DNA from 2 places in the Bacillus cereus group sp. RP43 genome. Region 2 is predicted to be linked to the other one. Evidence: riboswitches for the same ligand, from Rfam matches in the RefSeq annotation. Region 2 holds a riboswitch; the other holds the start of a gene.

Region 1 (11,492 bases), 4.5 Mb from region 2:
TTGTTTTCACATAGTTTTCTGCTTCCTGTAATTTACTACTATCCGCAAATGCTTTTTGTGAACTTGATTTTGCTTGTAAGCCAAGATCGTATGCTTGGTGTACATATAATCCTAAGTTTTTAACAAGCATAACGCGGTCGAATGAACGTGTTAATAGTTCTGGACGCTCAGCTTCTGCAAATCCTAGGTTTACGAAGAAAATAGCAATTGTTGACACGAAGTATAGGGAACGCATCGGACGTGCTACACGCTCTGTCGGTGCAAAGTTTTTCTTCTTCTTCAATAGAACGAAGAATACGATAATATCAGCAAATGCAAGGATGATTTTGTAGTTAAATAATTCTTTCACACTAGAACCTAAACTTCCGAAATTAGACGTTTGTCCTAATACTGGTAAAGTAACGAAGTCATTGTAGAATCCGTAGAACATTACGTTACCAACAAGAATGAACGTTAAGATAAAGTTAATTCCTAGTGCTATATAGTTACGTTTTTTCCCTTTTGCAAATAATGCAAGACCCACAAACAGTAATGATGCTGCTAATGGACTAATGAATAAAATGAATTCTTGCATGAAAGATTCAAGTTTTAAATCGAAGCTAGTGCGTGTAATGATGTAGGTTTTTAGCCATACGGCCAAAGCTACGAATAAAGTGAAACGCACATTTTGAAATTGTGATTTCATGGTTTCTTTCATTCATTTCCACCCTTTCTCTATCAGGCTTGGTCGATTTTGGAGCGAAAAATGTTAAAATAAAAAATACATAGTTTTCTTGGCCATAAGTAGAGTTTCTATATTCACCCATATACGACTTTAACTATGCATACCCTTTTTGGTTTCTTGTGCTGCTCATAAGCATAACGTCATTTCTGTATTATACAACAAAATTCATTTCTGAGAAACACTATAACATTTTACATTTTTTGTATGTGATTTGTCACTACCAGAGAAAACTTTATCATTCGTTTATATGTCCGTCAACTAGAAAATATAACAAAGATAGAGCAGAATGTTAAGTGAAAGTGAAAATTTTCATAGTTGAGAAATAAGAAATGGAGATGTGTAATGGGTTGTCTAGAAACCTATTATATGAAGGAAAGTGTATGAAAATTAACGAACACTTGTTCTTTTTAATTTTGTTTGTTACAATAAATGTTCGTTGATAGATTATGTGTAATTTTGATGAACTTTTACTGGTAATATATTGTAGCTTATTTCTTTTGAAAAATAGGGGGGCTTTTACATGAAACAAAAATTTTCAGTTGAAGCGTTTTGGAAAAAAGTAAAACATGTTGCAAAGCAAGCAGGGCAGTCAGTCATTTATGCAAGTTTATTACTGTTTTACGTTTTGCAAAGACCTGATGTTCCAAAACGAGTGAAAATTATTGTAATTGGAGCACTTGCTTATTTTATTGCACCGATTGATGCCATCCCAGATTTTATTGCTGGAGTTGGTTATACGGATGATTTAGGGGCATTAATGGCCGCACTAATACAGGCGTCGTTATATGTCAATGAAGATGTGAAAGATAAGGCACGAGTGAAGTTGGCAGAATGGTTTGGTTCGGATATAGACACATCATTTATCGATCAGAAATTAGATCAATAGGTGAGAACTGTCATAGAGTGACAGGGCGAACGTAAGCGAGGAAGTGCATTATGCCATCAGGAAGAACGCATACGAAAATAAACTTAATATCCCTTCCGGTTGTTTTGTTTCTGCTCTTTTCGTATGGATTAACAAACTTTGATTTTTTATTAACTTTTGCAATTGGATTTTTAGTAGGTACTTCATTTTTAACACCGGATTTAGATACGTACAGTAATGCGTATAATAAATGGGGATTCCTCCGCATTTTTTGGTATCCATATAGGAGCGTAATGCCCCATCGTTCCTTCTTCACACATACGATTATAATTGGTGATATTATTCGTATTGCATACATGTTAATCGTGTTTTCTCCGTTTTTATTCCTATTAAATGTAATAGCACTCGATGGGAATTTAATAGAAATTGCGAAGAAACACGAGGTTGAAATTGTAACGTTTGTAATGGGAATTATTGTGGCGAGTACGCTCCACATTATAGCGGATAAAGCGAATACGCGCCGAAAGAAAATGATGAGAAAAAAGAAGAAACGCAGAAGATAAAGAGAAGGCTCTTATTGCCTGTACATAGCGGGAAAAGGACACTTGCAAATTGCAAGTGTCCTTTTTTAATCAAACGTTTGTTTAAAAGAAAGATTAAGCTTTCAGTACTTTAATACCTTTCACGATGTTCCAAATGAAGTAGTATAAGCTAACGATTCCGCAAATACATAAGACAATCATTGCACCGATTCCAAGTGTTACGTCTGGTTGATCAGATCCGATGCCCATAATTCCTAAAATAACTAATCCAATAAATGTTGCGATACTTGGAATAATGTGTGTCCATAGAGCACGTTTTGCATGTGGTTTTGTTTCAGAATCGCCCACAATCCACACGATAATAGGGAATAAGATAGGGGCAAATAGTACACTAAAGTACGATAAAGCAGCTAATATTTTGTTTCCATTCATATATATCACCTCATAAATAATGTCCGTTGTTATACTATTATTATGCAGTAATTTCTGCAAGCTTACTATCGATGAACATTACAAGAACGTGACGTTTTTGTAAGATTTTTTGTTAAATGATAAAATTTTCAAAAAAATCTTTTTTAATGGAAAATGATATGATAAAGTATAAAAGAAGTTATTGAAAACGTTTTCTCAAACGTTTTTTATTTTTAGACTAAAAGGTATGATGACCTGATAGTCTATTGATGAGGTTATTCTATTTAAAAGGGGATTCTTTAGGGGGAGAGAACAATGAACACATGGACACAAGTTTATGATCCGTTCGGTAATATTTGGATTTCGGCAGCAGTTGCACTTATTCCAATCATCTTTTTTTTCTTAGCTTTAGCAGTTTTCCGCATGAAGGGGTATGTGGCAGGATTTATTACAGTTGTACTTACAATTTTAGTAGCGTTATTTGCTTATAAAATGCCGTTTACGATGGCGATGGCAGCAACCGGGTACGGTTTCTTATATGGATTATGGCCAATTGCTTGGATTATCATTATGTCGGTATTTTTATATAAAATCTCCGTGAAAACAGGTCAATTTGATGTCATTCGTGCATCTGTATTATCTATTACAAACGATCATCGTTTACTCGTTATTTTAATCGGATTTTCATTCGGGGCATTTTTAGAAGGGGCAGCAGGATTTGGTGCACCGGTAGCGATTACGGCAGCGCTTCTTGCAGGTCTTGGGCTAAATCCCTTATATGCAGCAGGTCTTTGTTTAATCGCAAATACTGCACCAGTAGCGTTCGGAGCGATGGGGATTCCGATTACAGTTGCCGGACAAGTAACAGGCATTGATCCACATAAAATTGGACAAATGGCTGGGCATCAATTACCGTTCTTATCTTTATTTGTTCCGTTCTTTATCGTATTTTTAATGGATGGTTTTAAAGGAGTAAGACAAACGTGGCCTGCTTTATTTGTAGCGGGTAGTTCATTTGCAATTACACAGTTTATTACAGCGACGTTTTTAGGACCAGAACTTCCTGATATTACGTCAGCACTTGTAAGTTTAGTAAGTTTATCGTTATTCTTAAAAGTTTGGCAGCCGAAAGAAATTTATCAGTCTAAACAAGCGAATAGTGAAGTGGCGGCAACGACGACGGCGACATCTATGCCGAAACTAACGGTAGGAAAAGTAGTAAAAGCATGGTCTCCGTTCATTATTTTAACTGTGATGGTAGTCATTTGGAGCCAAAGTTTCTTTAAAGCATTATTCGCTCCAGGTGGTGCTTTAGAAAGTCTCGTATTTAAATTTGAAGTTCCAGGTTTGCACAATTTAGTAATGAAAGCAGAGCCAATTGTAAATAAACCAACACCTTATGAAGCAATCCTGAAATTAGATATTTTATCAGCGACTGGAACAGCAATTTTAATTGCTTGTATCATTTCTATCTTTATTTTGAAAATGAGTGCAAAAGATGCGGTAGCAACATTTAAAGAAACGTTAAACGAACTAAAAATGCCAATTCTATCTATTGGATTCGTATTAGGATTCGCATTTATCGCAAACTATTCTGGTCTATCTTCTACATTAGCGTTAGCACTAGCAGGAACTGGAGGACTATTCCCGTTCTTCTCACCATTCTTAGGCTGGATTGGCGTATTTTTAACAGGATCAGATACGTCAGCGAACGCACTGTTCTCGAATTTACAAGCAATTACAGCGCAGCAAGTCGGTGTATCTGAAGTGCTTCTCGTTGCAGCAAATACAACTGGCGGTGTAACAGGTAAAATGATTTCTCCGCAATCGATTGCGATTGCTTGTGCGGCAGTTGGACTTGCTGGGAAAGAGTCAGATTTGTTCCGCTTTACATTAAAGCATAGTTTATTCTTCGTTACTATTGTTGGGATTATGACTTATGTGCAGGCTTATTATTTAACGTGGATGATTCCGTAAACGAAAAAGAAATAACCTTTGCATTTTTCAGATTATCGTGTATGATGGGAAAGTATTGAAAATTAAATCAGTGATAAACTAGGGGTGCCTAACGTATGCGTAGGCTGAGAGAGAAGCGTGTGAACTTCTTAACCCTTTGGACCTGATCTGGCTCGTACCAGCGTAGGGAAGTTAACGGCTTTACATAATTATGTCTTTATGAGCCAGGTCCTTATTTTTTTATGGACCTGGCTCTTTTTATTTTGGCATACGCTGGCCATATCTCGTCCTTGTCACGTACAGGGGGGCAACAAAGGTTATGAAACAGTCTGTTTCAGCTGAGCAAATTGAATTGAAATCGAGTTTACCAGGAAGTAAGAAAGTGTATGTGGATGGGCCACGTGAAGGTATGAAAGTGCCGATGCGTGAGATTGAACAAAGCGATACAAATGGTGTTCCAAACTCGCCCATTCGTGTATACGATACGAGTGGTCCTTATACAGATCCTGAGTATAAAGTGGAGCTGGAAAAGGGGATTCCAACGCCGCGCCACTCTTGGACTGTGGGGCGTGGTGATGTAGAAGGATACGAAGGGCGCGAAGTAAGACCAGAGGATGACGGTGTGAAAGTGGCTTCAAAACATACACCTGTTTTCCCGCAAATGGATCGCAAGCCGCTTAGAGCGAAGCAAGGTGCAAATGTTACGCAAATGCATTATGCGCGTAATGGCATTATTACGTCTGAGATGGAATATGTCGCGATTCGTGAAGGGGTAGAGCCTGAATTTGTTCGTAAGGAGATTGCAGAAGGTCGTGCGATTTTGCCGGCGAACATTAACCATCCTGAAGCGGAACCGATGATAATTGGACGTAATTTTCATGTAAAGGTAAATGCAAATATCGGAAACTCTGCTGTATCGTCTTCTATTGCAGAAGAAGTAGAGAAGATGACGTGGGCGACTCGCTGGGGTGCAGATACGATTATGGATTTATCTACAGGTAAAAACATTCATACAACACGTGAGTGGATTATTCGTAATGCTCCGGTACCAGTTGGAACTGTGCCAATTTATCAAGCGCTTGAAAAAGTAAACGGAATTGCAGAGGATTTAACGTGGGAAGTGTACCGTGATACGTTAATTGAGCAAGCGGAGCAAGGCGTTGATTACTTCACGATTCACGCTGGTGTATTACTTCGTTACATTCCAATTACTGCAAAGCGTATGACAGGTATTGTTTCGCGCGGTGGTTCGATTATGGCGCAGTGGTGTTTATTCCATCATAAAGAAAACTTCCTATATACTCATTTTGAAGAGATTTGTGAAATTATGAAGCAGTACGATGTTTCGTTCTCTCTTGGAGATGGATTACGTCCAGGTTCTATTGCAGATGCAAATGACGAAGCTCAGTTTTCTGAGCTTGAAACACTTGGTGAATTAACAAAAATCGCTTGGAAACATGATGTGCAAGTTATGATTGAAGGACCTGGGCATGTACCGATGCATTTAATTAAAGAAAATATGGAGAAAGAACTTGATATTTGTCAGGGCGCGCCGTTTTATACCCTTGGGCCGTTAACGACAGATATTGCACCAGGTTATGATCATATTACTTCAGCGATTGGTGCTGCGATGATCGGCTGGTTTGGAACGGCGATGCTTTGTTATGTAACTCCGAAAGAACATTTAGGTTTACCGAACAAAGATGATGTTCGCGAAGGGGTTATTACGTACAAAATCGCTGCGCATGCAGCCGATCTTGCGAAAGGGCATAAAACGGCTCATCAGCGTGATGATGCACTTTCAAAAGCACGATTTGAATTCCGCTGGCGCGATCAATTTAATTTATCTTTAGACCCTGAGCGCGCGATGGAGTATCATGATGAAACATTGCCAGCAGAAGGCGCGAAAACAGCTCATTTCTGTTCGATGTGTGGACCAAAGTTTTGTAGTATGAGAATTTCGCATGATATTCGTGAATATGCGAAAGAAAATGATTTAGAAACGACAGAAGCAATTGAAAAAGGAATGAAAGAGAAAGCGGTAGAATTTAAAGAAACTGGTAGTCACTTATATCAATAATACGTTACACCTCTTTACTTGATTGATCACACTGTACCTAACTTAAATATAGAAGAAGCCCCCTTTGCTAAGACGGTAGCAAAGGGGGCTTCTGTTGTCTATAAGGAGAAGAATAAGTGTACCCAGTAGTATAAGAGGAATAATGTGACGACTGTTGTGAGTGGGATTACGATGAGAGATACACTTAAATAATCTTTCCATTTCACTTTAATTTTGTTTTGTCTTAGTATATACATCCAAATGAGGGAAGCTAGCGTACCAATTGGTAACAATAGTGAACCGATGTCACTACCAATGATATTTGCGAGATAGATAGTTTTTAATGTGACTGGATCTAGTCCCATTTCTGTTAACGTAATGGTACCGATCATAAGTGCAGGGTGATTATTGAAGATGTTAGAGAGGATAGATACAAGTCCGCCCATCGCAAAGCTTGCATAGAGTAGATGCTGATTTACAACTGGCTCGAGCCAATTTACAAGTGCTGCTGTTAATCCTGCGTTGTGAAGCCCGTAAATAATTACATACATAGAGAAAGCGAAAATTAAAATGTGCCACGGTGTCTTTTTCAAAATATCGACTGGGTTTGTTCGTAAGTAGTACCATCTCCAGATGAGAAGAACGAGTGAACCGAGTACAGCAACAATTTCAATTGGGATCGATAAGAAGGATGCAACGAATAGAAGACAGCGCATAAGGAAGACGAAGCCTAATACTTTTAACATGAATTTTGTACGTTTTTGTTTCGTATCAACAGAATTTTTTCCTTTTAACGGATGGAAGTTTTTCGTGAAAAAAATCTCTTCAATATCATATGAAGAAACAGGTAGTCTTTTTGGAAGTTTTTTCTTTAAAATTGTATACATGAGCCATGACATAAACAGTAGTCCTAGTGTTGCAGGTACAAACATCATAGCTGTGTGCATATAAAGAGTCATATTAACAATATTTAATGCGATTAAGTTTACGATATTACTTACACCGATTGGTGCACTAGATGCAGTGGCGATTAAAGCACCGCTTAATAAATAAGGGATTTGTTGATGAGGTTTTAATTGAAGGTTTTTCAGAAGTAAAATCAAAATCGGTGTTGTAATTAAAATACTACCGTCGTTATTGAATAAAAGAGTCATAAGAAAACATAATAATTGAATATACCAGTATAAACGGCGACCGGAGCCCTTTGCTAAATTTGCAAGTTTTGCTGCGGACCAGTGGAAGAAGCCGAAGCTTTCTAATATAACCGCCATAACGATGGTCGCTAATATTGTTATAGAGGCACCGCCGATTTTACTTATAATGTCCATGACGTCTGGCTTTGATACAAGTCCAGTAATGAGGATAATGCCAGCGCCGACTGCTGCCGGCCATGCCTCATTTAAGCCACGGGGTCGCCAAAAGACAACAATCATTGTTAAGAAGAATACAATAATAGTAATCCATATTTCAATGCTCATATTTAACCTACCTTTCTATTTCCCTTGAACAAATGTAGCTTGTCTCAAGTTTATATTGCTAGTATATTCAGCAGAAAATAAGAAGAACTAGGCATATAATGGAATGGCGTGAATATGTGTTCTTTGAGCTATAGGACAAGTATCAGTGGTAGGTGTAATAACTATTAGGAGAGACGTCTAATAAATGAGGGGCATTCTATGTACGAATGCCCCTCATTTAGCCCGCTATTTGTGGGCAGTAAGACACCCACCTCAAAACTCGGCTGGAGCAAAGAAGTTAGGTGGGAGCCTTACTGCCCGTAAACGCCCGATTAGTGAAGGCTAATAATCAGTGGGGGATGAAAAAACAAACTGATTAAAGTTTCACTTTATTATTTTTCCTTTAAAAAAGTTCGATCCTTCAAGAATAAATTCCAGAAGAAAATGAATCCGGGTAATAAAATTGCAATCCCGATTGCGTAAAGAATAAGAAGTGCATAGAATGTTTCGACCGTCGTAAAGCTTGTAAATACAGTTACGTCCGGATAAATGATATACGGTAAATGGGCGACGCCGTAAGCGTAGCTTGCAAATGCATATTGAGCGACGACAGCTAAAACTGCAATGCGAGGAAAACCTAGTGTGCTGTACTTCTTATTTGTCCACCAAAGGGAGGAATATCCGATAACAAATAAAATGATAGAGACTGTAAACCATGGGAATTGCTTTATTAGTCCTTGCATAAGCCAGTGTGTTTCAGGGTCCATTACAACGAGAGCAATAATAGCAGTCACGAGCGTTGCAGGACCAAGTATGATGGCATTTCTTCTATAAATTCGGTACGTATCTTCAGAACCTTGTTCCCTAGCAAAATCAGCAAGAAAGAGAGATGATAGAAATAGTTCCGAAGTTAGTCCAAAGAGCATATAACAATAAATAACGGGACTAGAAAGAAGTTTTCCGTAAAGGAGCACTTCTTTTCCTTCAGACATCGTAATATAGGCACCTTCTGTAACGGGCAGAACGGTAATTAATAGAGCTGGGATTAAGAGCCCAGTAATTCCTGAAATAATCCGAAGAAGGTGTTGGTACTTTGGCAGGGAGTAAGCAAATACCATAAATGTACTACGAATCGCAACGAGTACTAAAATTAACATAACTGGTACAAACATAACTGTTGCAAGGGTAAAGGCCGCTTTTGGAAAGAAACCGAGAAAAGCAACAACGACAAAGACAAGAAACGTATTTGTTACTTCCCAAGTTGGTGATAGGTACCGATTAGCAAGCTTGGCAGCAAGCGTCGGGTGTTTAGCATATACCATGCCCCAAAAACCAGCTCCAAAATCAATAGACCCTAGTATGCTATATACGAAAATAAGAGCCCATAAGATGATGATTGCAATGCTTTCCTCATGCACGAGAATCGCCTCCTTCGTGATGTAAATCATTCTTTAACGGATGTTTCTTAAAGAATGTCCGTAGTACAAAGACTGTTAAAATACCGAGTCCAATATATAAAATGATGAATAAAACAAATAAAGGACCGACGAAATCAGCACGTGTGGAAGCATCTACCGTGCGTTGCATGCCATAAATTGTCCATGGCTGACGACCACTACAACTAAAAATCCATCCGAATTCAATACCGAGCAACATAACGGGGCCACAGGCGGCAGCTCCCCAAAGAAGCCACTTCGGTAACTCTACTCCTTTTTTTCGGTAAACAAAGTACCAATATAAGAGGGCAATAGCTGCAACTGCAAAGGTAAAGGCAGCGGTGCCGACCATTAAGTTGAACAGTGTATGTGTGTAAAATGGTGGCCATGTTTCTTGTGGAAATTCCTTTAGACCTTTTACAACGGTGTTAGGGTCTAGTCCCACTAATAAGCTAAGCATATTAGGAATTTCCAGTGCATAGTTTAGTTCAAGTGTGTTAGGATCCACAACCCCGCCAATCGATAAAGGAGCGTGTGATGTCGTTTCAAACAAAGCTTCAGCAGATGCTAGTTTTTCAGGTGAATGTTTATGTAAGGCAATAGCAGATTCGTGTCCTGAAAGCCACATCGTAGCACCTGTGATAAATGTAACGACAAGCCCTAACAGTAATCCCTTTTTATGGTAAGCAATTTCATGTGTACTTAAATTTTTCTTTAATAATTTAAATCCAGCGATAGAAGCGATAACAGCTGCTCCGGTTGTATAGGCTGTAATAACGACGTGGAATGCACTTGTGCCAAAGCTCGGATTAAAGAAAGCTTTCCACGGATCAACGTTAAAAACTGAGCCATCTGGACCCATTGAAAAGCCCGCAGGTGTATTCATCCATGTATTTGCTGATGTAATAAGCACGGCGGATGCAGTGGCACCAATCATAACGAAAAATAGCGAGATTAATCTCATAACTGGAGGTAGTTTATCAGCCGCATATACATAAATAGACATGAATAAAGCCTCTAAAAAGAAGGCGAAAATCTCAATTTGAAATGGAACGGAAATAACTTGTCCAACAATTTTGGCGAAACCAGGCCAAAGAAGTGAAATTTGTACACCAACAATTGTTCCAGTTGGAATTGCTACACCGAGAAGGATAGCAAAAGCCTTTGTCCATCTTTTTGCCATAATGGCATAGTCAGAATCTTTCTTCCAGTGATACAATATTTCACTTATAAAAATCATTAAAGAAAGTCCGACTCCAAGCGTTGCAAAGATGATGTGGAATGCCAATGAAGAACCAAAAAATGCCCTTGCTAATGTTACGGTATCCATATGTATACTCCTCTTCTTTTTTGCCATTATTTTCTGATTGAATTGGAAGATTTATTCAAAAAACTGCCAAAAATATATATGTATTTAAAAAAGGGAACATGGTAATGTTGTTTTTAAATATTCTAAAAAGAAAGAAATTTTTATTGGGTAATATTTTGTTTGTTTTTTATGGAGGAATATTTTATAATCTTCTATGCGAACATAAGTTCCATCTCGGCGTGTTACGTTTGTGAAATGAAGAAGTTTATGTGAAATGGAGAGGGTGTCTTATGTATCCTGAAGTCATTAAAAAGATGGCATTTTCAAAAGAGCATAGAGATTTATTATTAAAGTTATATAATAAAGAAATTACGCGTCGTGAATATGATCGACTTGTGGAATCGCTATATAGACCTTCTAAAGAGGCTTGCGAAGGATAAGGTGGGAGAGACAATCTAAAGGATTGTCTTTTTTATATTTGCGTATGTTCTGGTAAAATTAAGGTTAGCCTTAAAAGGAGGTGAAAAGCTTGCGAAAACGTTTATATATAGGGATTGGGGTTATTCTTTTAATCGCTTTAGGTGGAGTTGTATTTTGGTCAGCTTTACAAGGAAATCGCACCGAGCATTTTATTTTAAGGCATATGATAAATGAAAATGGAACACTTGCAACGTATCGCTTAGAGGATACAAAGGCAGGTAAGGGTGAAGCGAAGGGCCGTGAAGCTTTATCA
Region 2 (11,492 bases):
TTGTAAACAAATGAGAATAGTTATCAATTGTTGAGGTTTATATTTTAATAGTTTTACTTTATATTAAGTTAATTAAGAAAGGTGATGTTAATGAAAAGATATTGGCATAAGTTATCGTTTCTTCAAAAGAATGTATTGTTAACTGTGTTAGTTATTTTGACGCTTGTCGGTACTATGGGAGCGTTAAGTTTTAACATGTTTCAAAATAGTATGATGTCTATATTTGAAAGGCATTCTTTTGAAACAGGAGATACGGTATTACATAAATTAGACGCAGAAATATTGAGAGATGTTGCAAAAGACCCAACGGCAGAAAGAGAAAAGAGAGAGAAGTTAACAGAGAAATTAGATGAATCAACGGAAGAATTGAACAGTGTTGGACAAACGTACATTGTTGGAGCAAAAGAAAATGAAAAAGGTGAGCTACAAATCGTCGATTTGTCTACAGGTTTAGCAAATGTTGTTGAAGTAAGACCGGGAGACTATTATAAACAACCAGATCTTTGGATGGAAGCGTATGATAAAGTAATGAGCACGAAAAAAGCAAATATGACAGAAGTATATGAAGACGCATTAGGAACATGGGTAACGATATTAGAGCCAATTAAAGATGGAGAAGATAATATTGTGGCACTTGTTGCAGCTGATGTAGATGCCTCTATTGTTCCTAGTACAAAGGAAAAGTTCATTATACAAGGTTTAATGTTTATTTGTATTTCTGTTTTAATTGCAACTTTTATTCAATTCTTAATTGTACGTAACGCACTTGCTCCATTGCGAGATTTACGTGAAGGATTGCGCAAAGTCGGTGAAGGTGATTTAAGTATTAAATTAGAGGAAAGACCAGATGATATAGGTATTATTAATGCGTATTTTAATAGTACCATCGAGAAGTTTAAAGGAATTATAGATAAAGTGAAGCAGACAGCAGAACAGGTTTCCTCATCTTCACAAGAATTGTCAGTGAGTACGAAAGAGAATAGCATGGCAGTCCAAGGAATCGTAAGTTCTATGGTTGAGTTAAGAGCTGGCGCTCAGTCACAAGAAACTTCAGGACCAAAGTATTTAGGTATTGTATATGAAATGGAAGATAAGATGGAAGAGATAAATAATGCTGCAAAACAAATGGCGAAAGAGTCTGAAGGTATGGAGCATCATTCGGTAAAAGGAAATGGTGTTATTGAACAGACGATTAATCAAATGAACATAATACAAAATGCAGTACAAGATTTATCTTCTACTATTTATTCTTTGGAAACAAAATCAAAAGAAATTAGTGATATTGTAACAGTAATTACCGGTATTTCAAATCAAACCAATTCGCTAGCTTTAAATGCTTTTATTGAAGCTTCACGTGCTGAGGAAACCGGAAATGGATTTGTCGTTGTTGCTGATGAAGTGCGTAAATTAGCAGAGCAGACGGAAGTATCAGCAAAAGATATAGCGAAATTAATAGGGGAAACACAAGTTGAAACGGAAGAAGCTGTTGTTTCAATGCAAAATACTTTAAAAGAAGTAGAATCTGGAATGAAACTTGTTGAAAGTAGTGGTGCTTTCTTTGGGGAAATTTCAAAATCAGCACAATCTGTTACAAATCAAGTTAGAGTTGTTTCTAGCAATTCAAGTGATATATTGCAAAATAGCCAAAATATTGTTCGTGTTGTAAATGAACTATCGCTTATCGCAAGTACGTATGCGAATAGTAGTAGTAATGTTGAAGAAAGTATGAAAGAACAGGAAATGTCTGTACAAGATATTGCTGAATTAGCCAGTTCTTTAAGCTGGCTTTCACAGGAGCTACAAGAGTTAATTGGGGAATTCAAAAGTTAAATGAAATGATTATACGTGCTTTTGTTTGTTCAATAAAATAAATCATGCTACAATGAAAACGAATTAAGAACCGGGGAGCCAATTGGCTGAGAGGATGTAAGTGTACATCGACCCTCAACCTGATCTGGATAATGCCAGCGTAGGGAGTTACTTTAAAGTGATGTAGCATAAGTTATTATAGAATAACTTGTATACAAGGCTTTCCTACATGGTAGGAAAGCCTTTTCTTTTTTTGAAAACATATTTTGTAAGGGGGATTTTATTATGTCACAACAAGTTACAATTTCATTTTCAGTAGTACCACAAGCGAAGAACAAAGATGTGTATTCCGTTGTTGATAAAGCAATTGAAGTTGTACAACAATCGGGAGTTCGTTATGAAGTAGGGGCAATGGAAACAACGTTGGAAGGAGAATTAGATGTACTTCTTGACGTCATTAAACGCGCGCAACAAGCTTGCGTCGATGCTGGAGCAGAAGAAGTAATCACTTCTATTAAAATTCACTATCGTCCAAGTACGGGCGTAACGATTGACGAAAAAGTTTGGAAGTACCGTGATGAATATGCAAAACCAGAAGCGATCTAAAATAATTACAACAATTTGGCTTATCCTTCTCATTGCTATATGGGAAGGATCTGTTTCATTATTTAAAATTGAGCCGTGGATTTTACCGAAGCCGTCTGCAATTGTGCAAGAGCTAATTGGAATGAAAGATTTACTATTACCGAATACAGTGCAAACGTTACAGGAAGTAATAATTGGGTTGTTTTTTGCAATTTTACTTGGGACTAGTATTGCTATCATTATGGATGTCATCCCTTTATTTCGGATTTTAATGAATCCGTTGCTCGTTATTTCGCAAACAATTCCAATCGTTGTGCTCGCACCATTATTTATTATTTGGTTTGGATACGGGATGTTGCCAAAAGTAATGGTTGTTATTCTTGTTTGTTTCTTCCCAATTGCGCTTAGCATTTTAGAAGGTTTCCAAACGGTAGATAAAAATTTGCTGAAGTTGTTACAAACGATGAAGGCGACAAAGTGGCAAATTTATCAGAAAGTAAAATTTCCAGCAGTGCTCCCGTACTTTTTCTCAGGTTTAAAAATTGCTGTTACATATAGTGTGATGGGAGCGATTATTGGGGAATGGCTTGGTGCCAGTGAAGGATTAGGAGTTATGCTTACAAGAGCAACAAAATCCTTTTTAACGGCTCGAGTATTTGGTGTTGCAGCGATTATCGTCATGGTGACATTATGTCTGTACTTTATTGTTGAATTTATGGCAAGAATAACAGCACCATGGATATACAGAAAGGGCGGCAGAAAATGAAAAAAGGTTTAAAAATTATGTTAGCTGCATTATTAGCAGTAACTGTGGCTGGGTGTAATCCGGCGAAGAAAGAAGAAAGTTCAAGTAAAGATAAAAAAGTAAAAGTCGTTTTAGATTGGTTTCCAAATACGAATCATACTGGCTTATATGTAGCGCAAACGAAAGATTATTACAAAAAGCAAGGGCTTGATGTAGAAATTATCCAGCCTGGTGATAATGTAACGGCAGAGCAGATGATTGCTTCTGGAAAAGCGGACTTTGCGATAAGCGCACAAGAAAATGTAACATTAGCTCGTGTTGAAGGAATCCCAGTTGTTTCTGTTGGTGCAATTATTCAGCATAATACCTCTGCTTTTGCATCACTAAAAAAAGATAATATGATGTCACCAAAAGATTTTGAAGGTAAACGTTATGGTGGCTGGGGAGGACCAGCGGAAGAGGCGACGTTAAAAACGATTATGGAGAAACATCAAGCTGATTTTAATAAAGTCGAAAAAATTATTCTTGGACAAACAGACTTCTTCAAATCAATTGGCCGTGATGCAGATTTCGAATGGATTTATTACGGATGGGATGGAATTGAAGCGAAGCGTCAAGGAAAAGAGTTAAATACGATTATGGTGAAAGATTTAGATCCAGCACTCGATTTCTATAGCCCTGTCATTATTACAAGTGAAAAACATACGAAGCAAGATAAAGATTTCGTGAAAAAGTTTATGACTGCAACGACAGAAGGTTATGATTTTGCAATTAAAGAACCGAAAGAAGCTGCGGATATTTTAATTAAAGCTGTTCCAGATGTGAATAAAGAATTAGTACAAGAAAGCCAAAAGTGGTTAAGTACAAAGTATCAAGATGATGCAAAAGCGTGGGGAGTACAGAAGGAAGAAGTTTGGACAAATTACATGAATTTCTTATATGACAACAAAGTTATTAAGAAGAAAATTGATGTGAAAGATGCCTTTACAAATGAATTCCTTCCAAGTGAAAAATGAGTGGATTACTAATAAAAGAGGTTGTAAAAGCTTTTGATGGAAAGAATGTATTAAAAAATATTAGTGCTTCTATACAGGAGGGAGAATTCGTCTCTTTTGTAGGTCCAAGTGGTTGTGGAAAAAGCACTTTGTTAAATATGATCGCGAGTGTTGAAGAGCCAACGAGTGGAGAGGTATTTTATAACGAGGAACATGTGAAAAAACAAGATGTTGTAAGTTATATGCCGCAACAAGATTTATTATTACCGTGGCGATCGGCTTTGCAAAATATCGTTCTTCCATTGGAAATCGAAGGGAAGCCTAAAAAACAAAGGCTGACAGAAGGAATGGAAGCATTAAAGCAGTTTGAGCTAGATGAATATGCAGATCATTATCCAGATGAGTTATCAGGTGGAATGCGTCAAAGAATTAGTTTCCTTCGCACATATTTATGTGAAAAGCCAATTATGCTACTGGATGAGCCTTTTGGAAAATTAGATGCATTTACAAAAATGGAAGTACACAGTTGGCTTTTAAATTCTTGGCATCAAGAAAAGCAAACAATCGTTATGGTTACGCATGACTTAGATGAGGCAATTTTACTTTCTGATCGCGTATTTATTTTATCTCAAAGACCAGCATCAATAGTTGGCGAGGTACAAGTGAAATTACCTAGGCCACGAACGATGGATATGTTAACATCACTTGAGTTAAAGGAAGATAAGGAAGAAATTTTAAGAGTATTAGCTCCTTATATGAAAAAATAGAAAAAGCTCTTACCAGACTTTAATATAATTGCTGGTAAGAGCTTTTTTTATAGAACATGAAAAGAATGAGAAGGAACAAAAGAAAAAATAGAGAATAGAATATAACAGAGTAGTTTATACTCTTAATATAACAAATATTAAAGGAGTGAAAGGATAAAATGACTTTATCAACTGTTCTTCAAATGGTTTTAGCTTGATACGGGAGAAGTCTGCCCATTTTTAACGATTAAGCTAAATTGAAGACAGCAGGTAAAGAACCTTAATCCTTTTTTACGATAATATGTAATGGGTAAGGTGTATTCACCTTACCCATTTTTTATATGCACAATTAAATAAGGCTTTATACTGTTGCTCTCTCTATTTAGCTTATGAACCATAAGTAAAGGAGAGAAAAAGATGAGTATATTAACAGTAGAAAATTTAAGTCATTCATATGGTGAAAAACCCATTTTATATAATGCGTGCTTTCGACTATTAAAGGGTGAGCATGTTGGGCTAGTAGGAAAAAATGGAGTTGGAAAATCAACATTGTTAAGGATTTTAACAGGAGAACTTATACATGATGACGGGAAGATTGAATGGTTTCCACATATGAAGGTAGGCTTTTTACAGCAGCATATGGATTTGCAAGAGAGGATAACAATTGAAGGGTACTTACAAAGTGCATTTTCTAATTTGTATGCGATTGAATGTGAAATGTTAAAAATTGCTGAAGAAATGAATGGAGCAGGAGAGGTAGAAAAACTGTTAGTAAAGTATGGAGAATTACAAACTATATTGGAAAGCTCTAATTTCTATCAAATTCATACAGAAATTGAAGAAGTAGCAATCGGTTTAGGTTTATTTGAAATAGGGTTGAAAAAGGATGTTTCAAATTTAAGTGGAGGACAGCGAACAAAGTTATTACTTGGGAAGCTCCTTTTAGAAAAAGCTGATGTTTTATTGCTAGATGAGCCAACAAACTATTTAGATACAACTCATATAGAATGGTTGCAATTATATTTGAAGCTGTATGAAAAAGCTTATATTATCATTTCACATGACGAAATATTTTTGAACAATGTTGCGAATGTTATTTATCATTTAGAAGAACGGAAAGTTAAGCGGTATGTAGGAGATTATGAAAAGTTTGTGCAAAGTTATCAATTGCAAAAGAAGCAAGTACAATTGGCGTATGTGAAACAGCAAAAAGAAATCTCTCAGCTAGAAACATTTATTCAAAAAAATAAAATTCGAAAAGCGAAACAGGCAAAAAGTCGAGAAAAAGTATTGGAGAAAATGCAAAGGGTTGAAAAAGTTAATCATGTAACTCGATCCCGTTTTGATTTCAATGTTTATGAGGAGCCAGTGAGTCGTATATTGCAAGCTGAGAAACTAAGGATAGGTTATAGTGATCCGTTATGTCCAGAGTTGAATTTACAAGTGAAAAAAGGAGAAAAAATAGCGATTGTTGGTCATAATGGAATTGGAAAAACGACAATGTTAAAAACGTTATTAGGTCAAATAAAGCCGTTAAGCGGTTCAATTTCTGTTGGAGAACGAGTAAATCCTGCTTATTTTGCACAGGAGGAGTTTGCTTCAGAAACAACACCATTAGAGAAAGTTTGGGCAGAAAGACCAGATATGACAAAGAAAGAAGTACGCCAAGCATTAGCAAAGTGTGGTTTGAAAGAAGAACACGTATTAAAACCTATTAGTTTATTAAGCGGCGGGGAACAGACGAAAGTACGTTTATGTGAACTTATCGTAACGAAAAGCAACGTTTTAATTTTAGATGAACCAACTAATCATCTGGATATAGAAACAAAAAAGTCTTTGCAGGAAGCGTTACAACAATATAAAGGAACAGTTTTACTTGTTTCACATGAGCCTTCTTTCTATGAAGCATGGATAACAAAAGTATGGAATATAGAAGAATGGAACGCTGAACAATAAGAATAAAGAAAAGACATTAGCTTTTATAAGCTAATGTCTTTTCTTTGTGATTAACATGATTTTCGAGAACTCTTACATGAGAATTGTATGAAGAAGCACTCTTATGGTGCGCTTATAAGCGTGCTTTTTCTTTTGTTATGTTTATATTTATAATAATACTAGATGCCTTTCCCTAATAGGCGACTATCTTTCTTTATATATATAGATAGTTAGAAATGGAATAAAAATAATTCCTATATGTAAAGGATAATGTGATTAGTATAGGAAGACAATAGAATTTAAAGGAAATTCATGTAAAATTCAGATGAACTTCACACGAACTTCATATTAGAAACTAAATATAATTATAATAGGTTATTATAATATAAATTTGTGATTTTTCATAAAATTAAAAGTTTGAATTTAGGATAGAGCACTCAAACCTAAATTCAAACTTTAGTGAAATAATTAATGGATGTTACGTTTAGTTTTCGCTAATGGATGCATTTACAAGTTCGGCGGGATTGCCTGTTCCTGCCCCTCCGATTGTAACTGATCCACCAGGAGGAATTTCACCATTCCATCCTGCATTCGTAATTACGTAATGATTATTTATTTTACTACTAATTTTAGAATCCCAAACTTGTGTTAAATTGCCGTTATAATCAAATTCTAATTTCCAGTTTTTAATAGGGGTCGTTCCGCTATTTTTAATTATAATTGAGAAGTTGTAACCACTTCCCCAATTTGAAGTGACTGAAAAGGTAGCATTGCCATTTCCACCAGGAGGTGTTGTGTTAGCATCATCTGTTTTTATAAGAATAGAAGTAGGTTGTGATTTGTTACCAGCAGCATCCTTTGCTAATACTGAAAATGTGTATTCTGTATTAGGTTTCAAGTTTTTAATTGTAATGCTATTTGTTGTTGTACTCCATTTCTCTTCTCCGGCAGTAATTTCATATTTCGTAACTCCTACGTTATCAGTAGATGCAGTCCAGTTTAATTGAACTGAGTTTGAATTTTTATTTGTAACAGAAATATTTTTTACGTTTGTTGGTGATTCAGTATCTTTTTGAGTAATAGGTCCACCAAGTAATTCTTTTACTAACGTATCAAGTAATTTTGGTCCACTACAACTATATTTTGGACTTGTACGGCAATCCCCGCTTAGTTCCCAAAACATTGCGCCACTTAAACCTTTTGTCTTTATATAGTCTGTTTTATATTTCATAGATTCGTTGTCATCATAGCTAATAAACGTGCCTGTAGTCGCATTATATAAATAAGGTACTTTCGCTACATCGTTCCATCCGCGAACAAAACCATTTTTATTAACATAATTAGCTGCTAAATCACCATAATCGTACACACCTGTGTCACCGGTAGAATAATCATCCCAAGTACCTTTAGAAGCGAGCTTTCCATCACTACCTGGTTTACAAGGTTGGTATTGCCCATTATTTTCTTTTCCGCAACTTTTCCATCCGCGTCCGTAAAAAGGTACACCTAATACGAGTTTATCCGCTGGAACCCCTTCATTTGTATAAATGTCTATCGCACCATCTACGTAAAATTTCGTATCCGCTGCTGGGTCATTTGGATCCTTGTATAGAGCTGCATTATGGTTAGAAGTAGCTTCCCATCCACCGTGGAAATCATATGTCATAATATTAATCCAATCCAGTATTTGAGAGATTTTCTTTAGCTCTGTATGATCAGCATAACGTTGGCTTGCACCTGACGCGATTGTTAGTAAATATTGTTTACCATCTTCTGCGCCAGCTTTAGTTAATGCATGTCGAACATCTTGAAGGAGTAGGGTGAAGTTTTGCTTATCTTCAGGACGATAACTACCACCAGGGATCGTTTCAACGCCCGGGTATTCCCAGTCTAAATCAACGCCGTCAAATCCATATTCGCGAAGAAAAGCTACTGTAGATTCAGCGAATACTTTTCTTGTTTTTTCATCAGCGGCCATATCAGAAAAGCGGTTAGACCAAGTCCAGCCACCAACGGAAATAATTGTTTTTAAGTGAGGATACTTAGCTTTTAATCGTTTCAGTTCTCCGAAATTTCCGCAGCGGGCGTATTTATCACAATCTTCCCAAGTTGTACCCGATCCCGGATAAGATTTTGTGACATCAGCCCATGGTTCACCGAGTACGAGAGTGCCATTAGGGACCTCTTTATTTTGCAGTGGTACACCAGATTCTTTACAGTTCCACGTTTGTTTATTTGGATTATCCGGGTGAGTAGAAGGATTTCCATGTTTTCCATTCCAGCAAATATCAGCGAAAGCATAGTTTAAATGAGTTAGCTTTGATGCATCAATGTCTGAAACTTGATAATTACGTCCGTAAATGCCCCATGAAGGAAAATACCCAACAATTTTTTGACCTTGCTTTGGTGAATCTGCTAATGCGAGATTTGGGGTAATAAAGTTTGTGAGAAAAAGAGGTAAGAAGAGTAGTAGGGATAGTAATAGCAGTGTGAATTTTTTTGATTTCATAGTCATTTCTCCTTTCAAAATAAAAGATATATTTAAAGGCATACGCCAATAAATCAAAATGGATCTAGACGTATGAAACGTCTAGATAAAAATGATCAGACATCACGAAGTCTATACAAGGGGGCTGGGGTGATTAAATCGTAGCAAATGTAAGATTTAGTGTAAACGCTTTATTTGATTCAAAAAGATTTTCTCAATATTAAATGACTCTAATACAGACTACACATGAAAATAAAATATTGATTAGGGAGGAAAAGGCTCCTTGTAATTAAATTTGAGAAAAAATTGTATGAAGTCAATTTGTAATAGCGTAGCAAGATGAGAAAATATCATGTAAAATAATAGTAAAAATATGTAAAGGAGGGAATGGTGTGGATGTGTTTTTGAACATTGCTGAAGAAAAAATTCGACAAGCAATACGGAATGGAGACCTTAATCATATTCCTGGAAAAGGAAAACCACTACAATTAGAAGACCTTTCAATGGTACCTCCAGAATTAAGGATGAGCTATAAAATTTTAAAAAATGCGGGTATGATTCCACCAGAAATGGAACTACAAAAAGATATATTAAAAACAGAAGACTTAATTGCGTGCTGTTATGATGAAGCAGAGAGAAAAAAATTACAAGAAGAGTTAACGACAAAAACGCTGCGTTTTCAGCAAGTAATGGAAAAAAGGAAAATTAAAGATAGTTCAGCCTTTTGTATGTATCAAGATAAAGTATTTCGTAAATTACGCTAAGAGGGAATAAGATGAATAAATTTGAAACGATAGAAGAATTAGCGACACATATTGAAGAACAACAATTAGTACTTCTGTTTATTAAAACGGAGAATTGTGGTGTTTGTGATGTTATGCTAAGAAAAGTAAATTGCGTATTAGAGAATTATGATTACGTAGAGAAAGTAGAAATATTACTACAAGACATGCAAGAGCTTGCGGGGCGGTATGCAGTATTTACAGGGCCAACAGTTTTATTATTTTATAATGGAAAAGAGATCCTTCGTGAATCGCGCTTCATTTCACTTGAAAATCTAGAGAGAACCATTCAATTATTCGAGGATTAAGGGAGGCTTTTATATGGAATTTATTATTGTCATACTATTATTTGTTGTAGTTGGAACAATCGTAACAGCAGTTCGATCAAACAAAAAGAAGGTAAACTTAACAAAACAAAATAACATTCATAATTCATCTAACAACTCATCACCATTATTTTTCTTTGCTGGATCTGATAATGATAGCTCGCACGATGGAGGTTCACATGATTGCGGAGGTTCTTTTGGCGGAGATGGTGGAGGTAGCTGCGGTGGTGGAGGTGGCGGTGATTGATGAGAATGCGCCCTATAGGGGGCGTATTTCTTTTTAAACAAACGTTTGATTAGTTGGCTTACATATGCATAAAAACAGTTAAACAAACGTTTGATTAAATATTTTTAACATGCTAAGGGGAATGGAAATGAAAAGGGAGCCGAAAGTGAAAAATAAGGGGAAAGTAGTGTTGTTTTTATTAGCTGCGGGAGGCGTATTTCTTGTCAAATTAGGATTTAAAATTGGAATAATACATACGATTCGAACGTGGTTTGAAAGTACGTTTTCTTAAATAAGGAATATAGCCTCTTGCGATAGAGGTTTTTCATTTGTTATTATTAGACTGAACGGTCGGTTTAGTGAGGTGTGAATATGAGAAGAAGTGCAGAAGAGATAAAGAAAGAAATTGCATATAAAGCAGAAAGCCTGTTTTCACAAAAAGGTTATGCAGCTACATCGATGGAAGATATTTGTGAAATTACAGGGCGAAGTAAAGGAAGTATTTATTATCACTTTAAAAGTAAAGAAGAATTATTTTTATTTGTAGTGAAACAGCATACGTATGATTGGCTAGAGAAATGGAATGAAAAAGAGAAGTTGTATAGTACTAGTACTGAAAAACTATATGGTCTCGCCGAATATTATGTAGAGGATATACAGCAACCTATTTCGAATGCAATAGAGGAATTCTCTATGAGCCAAGTTGTAAGTAAAGAAATTCTGGATGAACTGTTAGCTTTAACTAGAGAATCATATGTTATGTTTGAGAAATTAATTGAGGCAGGCATACAGTCTGGGGAGTTTCGTGAAGATAATACGCGCGAATTGATGTATATTGTGAATGGATTATTATCG

The links. Region 2 has a riboswitch for thiamine pyrophosphate ahead of QCI75_RS24645 (MTH1187 family thiamine-binding protein). Riboswitches for the same ligand answer to the same signal wherever they lie in the genome.
Positions count from the first base shown of each region.
Region 1: linked by a shared signal. The riboswitch ahead of thiC (phosphomethylpyrimidine synthase ThiC) and the one ahead of QCI75_RS24645 (MTH1187 family thiamine-binding protein) in region 2 are both predicted to bind thiamine pyrophosphate.

Region 1 covers NZ_JARVHQ010000001.1:276,269-287,760, forward strand. Annotated here, with positions in the region: gene QCI75_RS01350 (LTA synthase family protein) at 1-697, opposite strand, end outside; gene QCI75_RS01355 (YkvA family protein) at 1,245-1,610, shown strand; gene QCI75_RS01360 (metal-binding protein) at 1,661-2,152, shown strand; gene QCI75_RS01365 (magnetosome magnetite crystal formation protein family) at 2,246-2,563, opposite strand; gene lldP (L-lactate permease) at 2,858-4,519, shown strand; TPP riboswitch at 4,590-4,705, shown strand; gene thiC (phosphomethylpyrimidine synthase ThiC) at 4,818-6,578, shown strand; gene QCI75_RS01380 (arsenic transporter) at 6,677-8,035, opposite strand; gene QCI75_RS01385 (cytochrome d ubiquinol oxidase subunit II) at 8,407-9,432, opposite strand; gene cydA (cytochrome ubiquinol oxidase subunit I) at 9,425-10,780, opposite strand; gene QCI75_RS01395 (hypothetical protein) at 11,050-11,199, shown strand; gene QCI75_RS01400 (transcriptional regulator) at 11,289-11,492, shown strand, end outside.
Region 2 covers NZ_JARVHQ010000001.1:4,731,558-4,743,049, reverse strand. Annotated here, with positions in the region: gene QCI75_RS24650 (methyl-accepting chemotaxis protein) at 91-1,830, shown strand; TPP riboswitch at 1,892-1,993, shown strand; gene QCI75_RS24645 (MTH1187 family thiamine-binding protein) at 2,095-2,415, shown strand; gene QCI75_RS24640 (ABC transporter permease) at 2,387-3,160, shown strand; gene QCI75_RS24635 (ABC transporter substrate-binding protein) at 3,157-4,155, shown strand; gene QCI75_RS24630 (ABC transporter ATP-binding protein) at 4,152-4,901, shown strand; gene QCI75_RS24625 (ABC-F family ATP-binding cassette domain-containing protein) at 5,298-6,836, shown strand; gene QCI75_RS24620 (glycosyl hydrolase family 18 protein) at 7,300-9,324, opposite strand; gene QCI75_RS24615 (DnaJ family domain-containing protein) at 9,696-10,067, shown strand; gene QCI75_RS24610 (thioredoxin family protein) at 10,079-10,393, shown strand; gene QCI75_RS24605 (hypothetical protein) at 10,407-10,658, shown strand; gene QCI75_RS24600 (hypothetical protein) at 10,786-10,929, shown strand; gene QCI75_RS24595 (TetR/AcrR family transcriptional regulator) at 11,010-11,492, shown strand, end outside.